2 regions of the Alkaliphilus metalliredigens QYMF genome follow, and region 2 is predicted to be linked to the other one. Evidence: a T-box and tRNA genes for the amino acid it is inferred to sense, from the RefSeq annotation. Region 2 holds a T-box; the other holds one or more tRNA genes.

Evidence for each region. A T-box is a leader RNA that pairs with one kind of tRNA and senses whether it is charged. The one in region 2 lies ahead of leuS (leucine--tRNA ligase), so its partner is inferred to be a tRNA-Leu.
Region 1: it encodes a tRNA-Leu, which carries the amino acid that the T-box ahead of leuS (leucine--tRNA ligase) is inferred to sense. The anticodon was not compared.

What each region holds. Positions count from the first base shown of each region.
Region 1 is NC_009633.1:3,172,958-3,177,286, reverse strand. Features, by position in the region: gene AMET_RS15400 (IS1634 family transposase) at 1-1,047, opposite strand, end outside; gene AMET_RS15395 (hypothetical protein) at 1,026-2,408, shown strand; tRNA gene AMET_RS15390 (tRNA-Leu) at 2,737-2,823, opposite strand; gene AMET_RS15385 (metal-dependent hydrolase) at 2,972-3,937, shown strand; gene AMET_RS15380 (RNA polymerase sigma factor) at 4,068-4,329, shown strand, end outside.
Region 2 is NC_009633.1:2,378,340-2,382,668, reverse strand. Features, by position in the region: gene leuS (leucine--tRNA ligase) at 1-2,453, opposite strand, end outside; T-box leader at 2,507-2,694, opposite strand; gene rsfS (ribosome silencing factor) at 2,794-3,162, opposite strand; gene AMET_RS11425 (calcium/sodium antiporter) at 3,184-4,188, opposite strand.

The sequences.
Region 1 (4,329 bases), 790 kb from region 2:
TTCATGTTCGAGAGCTTTCTCTCCATTAAAATAGATGTGTAAGTACATCCGCCGCGTGTCTTTAATAACATCTCCTTTATAGGGTCGTTCTTGTGAATAATCCCATGCTGTCGTTGTTGTATGACTATAGAGTTGATAGGTTGCGTTGTAATTGGCACGTGTCCGGATGTTGTCCCTTACCTTGTTCAGCTCTTGCTGCACAAATTTGAGTGATACTTTTGTAGCCATTAAAAACTTTACATGATTTTGATAGAGTGCATTGATGTTCTTCTCGCTATAGAAGCCTCTGTCCATAACGAGTTTTACCTTGCCTAAACCTAGAAGGTCGATATCAGCAAGTAGATTCTTAACGGTCTTGACATCGCTAATGTTACCTGCAAGTTTTCGGTAATAGAACGGCAATCCGGATTCTTGACCAAATAACAAAGCCAGGTTAATCTGCCGCAGTGGGTCATGCTCTTTGTTAACACCATATTTGACCTGCTTAAGCGATTCTGAGTAGGATGAAATACTTGTTGTATCGTAAGCCCAGTATTCGTTCTCCATGCGCCGCTTGCCCTGCAAATGAAAAAAGCGTTCTTTAGCTTCTTCAGTAATGGAATGAAAAATGTCGCTGCTTCTTTGCGAAGGGATACAATTACCAAAAGGATGGCGATGTGTTTTATCCCACTTGGGGAAACGGCTCAGAGAATTGCGGTCTTCTAATATCAAAAAATAGGCTATGGACAAAATTTGCTTATAGATCTCCGGGAAGCAGCGTTTCAAATCGGCTGTAATGCCAAGGGATTCACCAATAGCATCGAATAGATAGGTGGCTCCATAGTAGCTATGTTTAACCGTTGTTGAAGGTACTGGCCCTTGTTTTGCTTGTTGAGGTACGACAGGATTCATCAATCTCTTTGAAGGAATAAAATTACCGTTCTCATCCAATTTGCCAACACACACACGCTTACTACGAGACTGCTTTTTTTCTTTATCCCAATAGTTGGTTGAATCATACACATAAGTAGTGCCATTCGTTTTGTTTGGTACATATACTAGACCCATTGAGTTTGCCCCCATTCCACGTTATAATTCACGCGGGAATACAGGCTATAGAGGAATTTTCACGAAACTTTAATTCAGCAGTTTCAAAAGAGCCTGAGAAATTTATTCTATTAGTCCTGGATATAGGAGATGAAATTAATGAAGTATACATTGATTCTCTGTTTAGTGGATTAGCATACAGCGAAAAGCTTCCTGAAGTTCCATTTGAATTGATAGAGATAATATTGTTAAAATATCCAGGTGATAATAAGTCATATAGAGCTAGATATATATGCGATATTATTGAGAAAAGAAAAGACGATAAGTGGTCTGAAGCTATTATGAGTGTTTTGAAAGATATAGCGCTCAATCATAAAGATCCAGAAGAGGGAAAGGTTGATGTTTCGTCTTCCGTGGATAAAGAAATGAAAACATTTGATATGCTGTCTAGCAATTCATTAAATTGTGTTAGAGGAAAGGCTGCATCAGCAATTGCTGCTTTATTATGGGACAGGTCTGAATTATATGTACAATTTAAAGATGTCGTAGACAATCTTATAAATGACATTAATCCAGCAGTTAAAATGGCGACTATTGAATGTTTGTGTCCAATATATAATATCGATAGGGACTGGGCATCCCCAAAAGTCATTTGCCTATTGAAAGAAGATTATAGAATTTCTGGGCATCCAGAGTCAAAACAATTTCTATTTCTCTTATACTCCAACTATAAACAGGATGTGTTAGATGTAATTAGGAGATGTTATTACTCAGATGATGAGGAATTGATAACTATAGGTGCACATTGCTTATCAAAAATGTACATCCTATATGATGAGTTTTCTCAAGAAGTTGAAGATGTTAAGAATATGGATGAAGATCAAGCTAAATCAATAATAGAAATGGCCATTTTATACTTTAGTAAAGATCAGTATTCAAAAAAAGTAAAAAGTTTACTAAGATGCTTTTTTTCAAGCGATCAAGATTTAGAGTTTCCATTTGTAAGATTGTTTTATGATAATCGTATTGATTTGGATAGAGATATAGAATTTCTTCTGGAAATGGTGCAGTCCAAATTGAGTAAAAGAATTATACATGCATTTATTAGTTATTTAGAAGAAAATGCAATGTCGGTAATAGATTTTAGTGATGTTATTATTCAGATGAGCAATAATATTTTACAGAGGCCTTTAGATGATGAAGATCATCATTATATGGGTATAGATGATGAAATTTCAAAATTAATTTCAGCTTTATATGATGAGAGTTTAAATTATGAGGATGATAATATTACTCAACAATGCTTAGATATCTGGGACTTAATGTTTGAAAAGAGAATTGGCTCAATACATCGACTGAGTAGACAAATTTTAGAGAGATAATTGATTTCTAAATAATTTAATAACGCCAATAAGGCAAATAGAATTATTATGTTACATGAACTAAAATAAATGGGTGGCACTGCCACCCGCTTACCACCCATCCAAAAGTTATAGGAAACTATAGAAAAGAATAGAAAGCTATTATACAATCTTTAGTTCCCCATATTTTAATGTTTTAAGAGTATTGAATAATATAATATGATATACATATGGATGATAAAATAAACCGATGAAATAAATGTATTATTTTGAAATAGCTATATACAAAAAAAATAGACCATTCAATGGTCTATTTTTTGTCGATAAGCACTCTTTGTGTACGTACATTTGGTGCCGCGGAAGGGAATCGAACCCCCACGATGTTACCATCGGCAGATTTTGAGTCTGCTGCGTCTGCCAGTTCCGCCACCGCGGCAGGAATATTTAGGCTACGAGAGTTATAATATCATATTTGAAAATGAAAGTCAACCTAAAAGAGTTTGAAAAATATACAAGTCCTTTCTTACGTATAAATTTGATATAATGAATGCGTTGTATCTTGGAAAATTGAAGGGGTGAAGTAGATGGACCCACTATCACATGGGTTAATGGGGTTGGCTGCATTTAGCTTGAAGTATAGTCCTAGTTTGAGCAATCCAGCATGTCTAGGAGCAGTCATTGGGGCAATCGCACCAGATTTTGATATTATGACAAGGATTAAAGGCGATTATGTTTATTTAAAGCATCATCGTGTGGAAAGTCACTCGATTCCCGGAATATTATTTTCCACCTTGGTAATTACTGCAGGACTTTCACTATTTTTTAGTGAATTCTATTTCTATCAAGTATTTTTTTGGACCTTACTGGGCTCCTTATCCCATATTGTGTTGGATATTTTCAATTCTTATGGGGCTTCGATACTTTATCCCCTCACACGGAAAAAATACTCTCTAAATCTATTGATGATTTATGATCCAGTGCTGACGATATTAAATTTCTACATTATCATGTTCAGACCAAGGAGCATAGGAGAATATGGAGGCTTAGGAAGTATTATGTTGGTCTACCTTCTTTATAAGAGCTGGGATCGAAAACAAGCCAAACAAATCATCTCTCAGCATTATGAAGCAGGATATAGGATCAAAAGCGTTGATGTTATGCCAGGAGAATGGCACCCACTAAAATGGCATTATATTATCAACACCAGCTCCCATCATATTGTAGGGGATGTCAATCCATCAACAGGTAAAATCGATACGCCTAAAAAACTTAGAAAAATTCAAAATGCAATTATTAATAAGGCTCTTGAGGATGAATTAGCAGATTACTTCAAAGGGTTTACGCCTTTCTTTCATATAGACTTGATTGAGGAAAGCAGAGATGTGATCGTTAGAATGGTGGATTTAAGATATCGTGTAAAAGAAGAGTTTAAACATCATGTTAGCTTTTACTACGATGAGCATCATGAACTCATGAGAAGTATTTTTCATCCCTTTAAGCTAGAAAACACAATAGAGATTTATTCAAAGAAATCAGTGGATGCTCACTGATTTTTTTCGGGTATAGTAAGTAGATGTGCTAATATGAAAGTAAGAGAAAAAAATAGATTGAAATGGAACTAAAATGGAACTGAAATGATATTTTTTCGTCTAATTAATTAGGAGAGTGTGGGAGAAGGGAGTGAAAACTTTGAATCAACAGGAGGCAACTTTAATAGAAAAGAGTAAGGACGGAGATTCTGAAAGCTTTGAAAAGCTGATTTTGCAACATCAAAAAAAGGCATTTAACATTGCATATCGTATGCTGGGGAACTTAGAGGATGCCAATGATGTCACCCAGGAGGCGCTACTGAAGGCCTATAGGGCCATCAATCGATTCCAGGAGAAGAGTAGCTTTTCAACATGGCTTTACACCATAGTCACCAATACATGCGTTGATTTCA
Region 2 (4,329 bases):
AACTTCTTTGGTACAGCAATAATCTTAATGATTTGTTTCCCTTCTATAATCTGTATTATCTTTTCATTTTTCATGGCTAAACTTTCCAGCTCTTCCTTAGATACATTGGTAGGAACCATCATTCGATCCTTTACCTTACCATTGACTTGCATAACGATTTCAACTTCATCCTTTATGATGGCTTCATGGTCGTACTCAGGCCAATTTGTCATATGGACACTTTCAGCTTTCCCAAGTTTCTCCCATAATTCCTCGGTAAAATGAGGTGCAAATGGCGCTAGCAACAAGATACTTGTTTCAATTCCTTCTCGAAATAGATCGCCATTTAATTTCGAAGGATCTGTTTCTTTATATTTATATAATTCATTAATTAACTCCATAACCGCACTAATGGCTGTATTGAAGTTAAATCTATCTTCAACATCGCTGGTTACTTTTTTAATGGTGTAATGTATCGTATACTTCAAATCTTTGTCCCTTTTAGTTAGGGCCTCACCCAAAGAAGTTGACATAAATAGATTATTGTCTATGAATTCCTCAGCTAAGCGCCATACTCGGTTCAAGAAACGATAACTACCCTCAACCCCTTGGTCACTCCATTCTAAATCTCTTTCTGGTGGCGCTGCAAACAACACAAATAGTCTCGCTGTATCTGCACCATACTTTTGAATGATTTCTTCAGGACTGACTACATTGCCTTTTGATTTAGACATCTTTGCCCCATCTTTTAAAACCATCCCTTGTGTCAGTAACTTTTTAAATGGCTCAGGTTGATCCGTCAAACCTAGATCCTTCATGACCTTTGTAAAAAATCTAGAATAAAGTAGATGTAAAATGGCATGCTCTACGCCACCAATGTATTGATCTACTGGCACCCAATAATTAGCAGCTTCTTTAGAAAAAGGAAGTTGTTCATTGTTTGCGTCAGTATATCTCAGGAAGTACCAAGAAGAATCAACAAAGGTATCCATTGTGTCAGTCTCTCTTTTAGCCATTTTACCACAGCTTGGACAGTTTGTGTTTAAAAAACCTTCACTTGTTTCAAGTGGTGATGATCCTTTTCCTGAGAATGTCACATCAACAGGCAATTTGACTGGCAGTTCTTCTTCTCTTACGGGTACAATACCGCAATCATCACAGTATATGATAGGAATTGGTGTTCCCCAGTATCGTTGTCTTGAAAGCAACCAATCTCTTAACCGATAATTAATGGTCCTTTTTCCTGCATTTAGGGTTTCAATATGTTTTGCAATGTCCTCATAAGCTTTTTCACTATCTAATCCATTGAATTTTTCTGAGTTGATCATGATACCACTATCTGTATAAGCTTCCTTTTCGATGTCAAAACCATCTGATTCATCTATTGGTCGAATAACCGGAGTCACGGTTATATCATACTTTCTTGCAAAGTCTAGATCTCTTTGATCATGAGCAGGTACCGCCATAATGGCCCCTGTACCATAGTCGGCTAATACATAATTAGCAATATAAATCGGTATTTTTTCATTAGATACAGGATTGATACAATACTTACCAATAAAGATTCCTTCTTTTTCTATTTCAGTAGATGTCCTTTCAATATCAGACATATGCTGTAGTTTATTGCGAAAGGCCACAACCGCTTCTTCATATTCTGTTTCCTTCACTAGTTCCATCACATAGGGGTGTTCTGGTGCCAGAACCATATATGTAGCCCCGTAGATTGTATCTGGTCTAGTGGTAAAAACTTTCAATTCTTTTGAAGTGTTTTCGATGGGAAAATCAATTTCAGCTCCGTGGCTTTTACCAATCCAATTTTGTTGCATTGTTTTAACCTTCTCCGGCCACCCATCTAAAAGCTTGATATCCTCTAATAGTGCTTCAGCGTAATCCGTAATCTTAAAGTACCATTGGTTTAAGTTTTTCTTACCAACAGAACTATCACATCGGTCACAGCCCCCATTGACTACCTGCTCGTTAGCTAAAACCGTTTCACAGGATGGACACCAGTTAACTTGAGATTCTTTTTTGTAGGCAAGTCCTTTATGATAAAACTGTAAAAAGAGCCATTGTGTCCATTTATAATACTCTGGCGTACAAGTTGACACTTCTCGATCCCAATCATAACTTAATCCTAGGGCATCTAGCTGCTCCTTCATCTCTTTTACATTTTCTTTAGTCCAATGATCCGGATGAATTCCATGCTTTATTGCAGCATTTTCAGCAGGAAGTCCGAAAGAGTCCCATCCCATTGGGTGTAACACATTGTAGCCTTTCATTCTCTTAAATCGAGCCACAACATCTCCAATTGAATAATTACGTACATGTCCCATATGAATTTTTCCAGATGGATAAGGAAACATTTCAAGCACGTAATATTTAGGACGATCTCTCTCTATAATTGAAAAAGCCTTGTTCTCTTGCCATCTTTCCTGCCACTTCTTTTCAATATTGCCAAAGTCATATATTGCCATTTTAGCTACCTCCTTCAAAATACAAAAATTTACAACAAAAAAACTTTCAAGTCTTTAGGGACGGGAAATTCCCGCGGTACCACCCTAATTGACTGAAAGTCCACTTATAGTAGTCTGTAAAGGAAACCACCCTTATGGTACTTATTTAAGGCAAGTTCAGCATCTTGCTTTATCGATTTACACCAACCATCGACTCTCTAAAAAAGTAAGTTTACCTACTACTCCTTATAACCATATGTTCTTTCTATGATGTTATCATTTTATTCTGATATATACAGTTTTTCATTAATCACACTACACATAACCCATTCATCTACTTATTACCATTGATTAAATTATATTATATATCATTATCCATAAATTTGTCAATATTTTCAACCAATGCATCCTTCCAAATTCTCTCGATACTATAAAATTCTCTATCTTCCTCATGGAAAATGTGCACCACAATATCACCATAATCTAAGAGAATCCATCTCCCTAGTCTATGTCCTTCTTTATGACTTAGCAGACCTCCTGTTTCCTTTAATTGATTTTCGACCTCATCGGCAATCGCCTTCACCTGGCGATCTGACTTACCGGTTGCGATAACAAAATAATCACATATGGGGGATACCTGCCCTAAATTCAGTACAACAATGTCTTCTCCTAACTTGTCATCAATTGCTTTTACGATATTCTTTACTTGTTGAAATATTTCCTTCTCCATCGTACGCCTCCTATTATAGGACTACATAAATAATTTAGCCAATGCAATCAAATATATACCATAAATACTAAAAATCAAAAAACCAATTACACGATTAATCTTCCCGGTCAAGAGTCCCCCGAAAACCAATACACCCATCATCAGTAGGGTCACTGGGAGATCTAAATAAAGCGTCTGGGGAATATTGTATATGGTTGCTCCTAGCATTACATTTTGATAACTAATTACAATTCCTTGGCTTCCTATTTTAGAGGATAACCCAAGTACCATCACTATGTCAAGTATATTCGCTCCTAAAATGTTTCCTACAGAAATACCTTGATGTCCTTTTACAACAGAACTGATGGCTGTGGTTAGCTCAGGTAGCGATGTTCCTAAGGCGATCAAGGTCAAACTCACCACCTGTTCTGGTACACCTAATATATTTGCAATGATGACACCATTGTTAACCAGTAGTCTCGCCCCTAAGGCTATAAACACAGCTCCTACAATAAACATAATGATCTTCTTACTTGCACTACCTTGAGGAACATCCTGTTCTTGATTCAGGACATGAGGTACTCTTTTTTGATTTTTATTGAATTCTTGTAAGTTAATTAGAATATAAATAGTGAATAATACAATAAACCACGTTCCCTCCCTAGGGCTAATCATTCTATCCCGTAAAAAGAACAGCATTAGGGCCGTACTCCCTAACATAAAAAAACCTCTGATGGCAAACCCGGATCTATTTAATTTTATTGGAGAGAATAGCGTCGTTAACCCTAGAATCAGTCCAACATTACAAATCATAGATCCGATGACATTGCCAATGGCCACATCGTAGTAGTGTTGTTGTGTTGCGATCACTGATACCAGTAATTCTGGAAGTGTTGTTGCAATACTCACAATTGTAGCTCCTATTAACACATTGGGGACCCCGGTTACCTTGGCAACCCACACTGCGGATTCCACGAACCAGTCCCCCCCCTTGATAATCATAATTAATCCCATACAAAAAAGAAAAAAGACACTCCAGCTTCCCATATTGCCTCCCCCTGGTTTTTCATCTCGTTTCACATAGATGATTCATCCACTCTCATAATTGTGATTTTTAATTATAAATAGATCTTTTTATAATATATTTTTTTATTTTAAACTTATGTCCTTTTTTCTCAGCTTCATTTT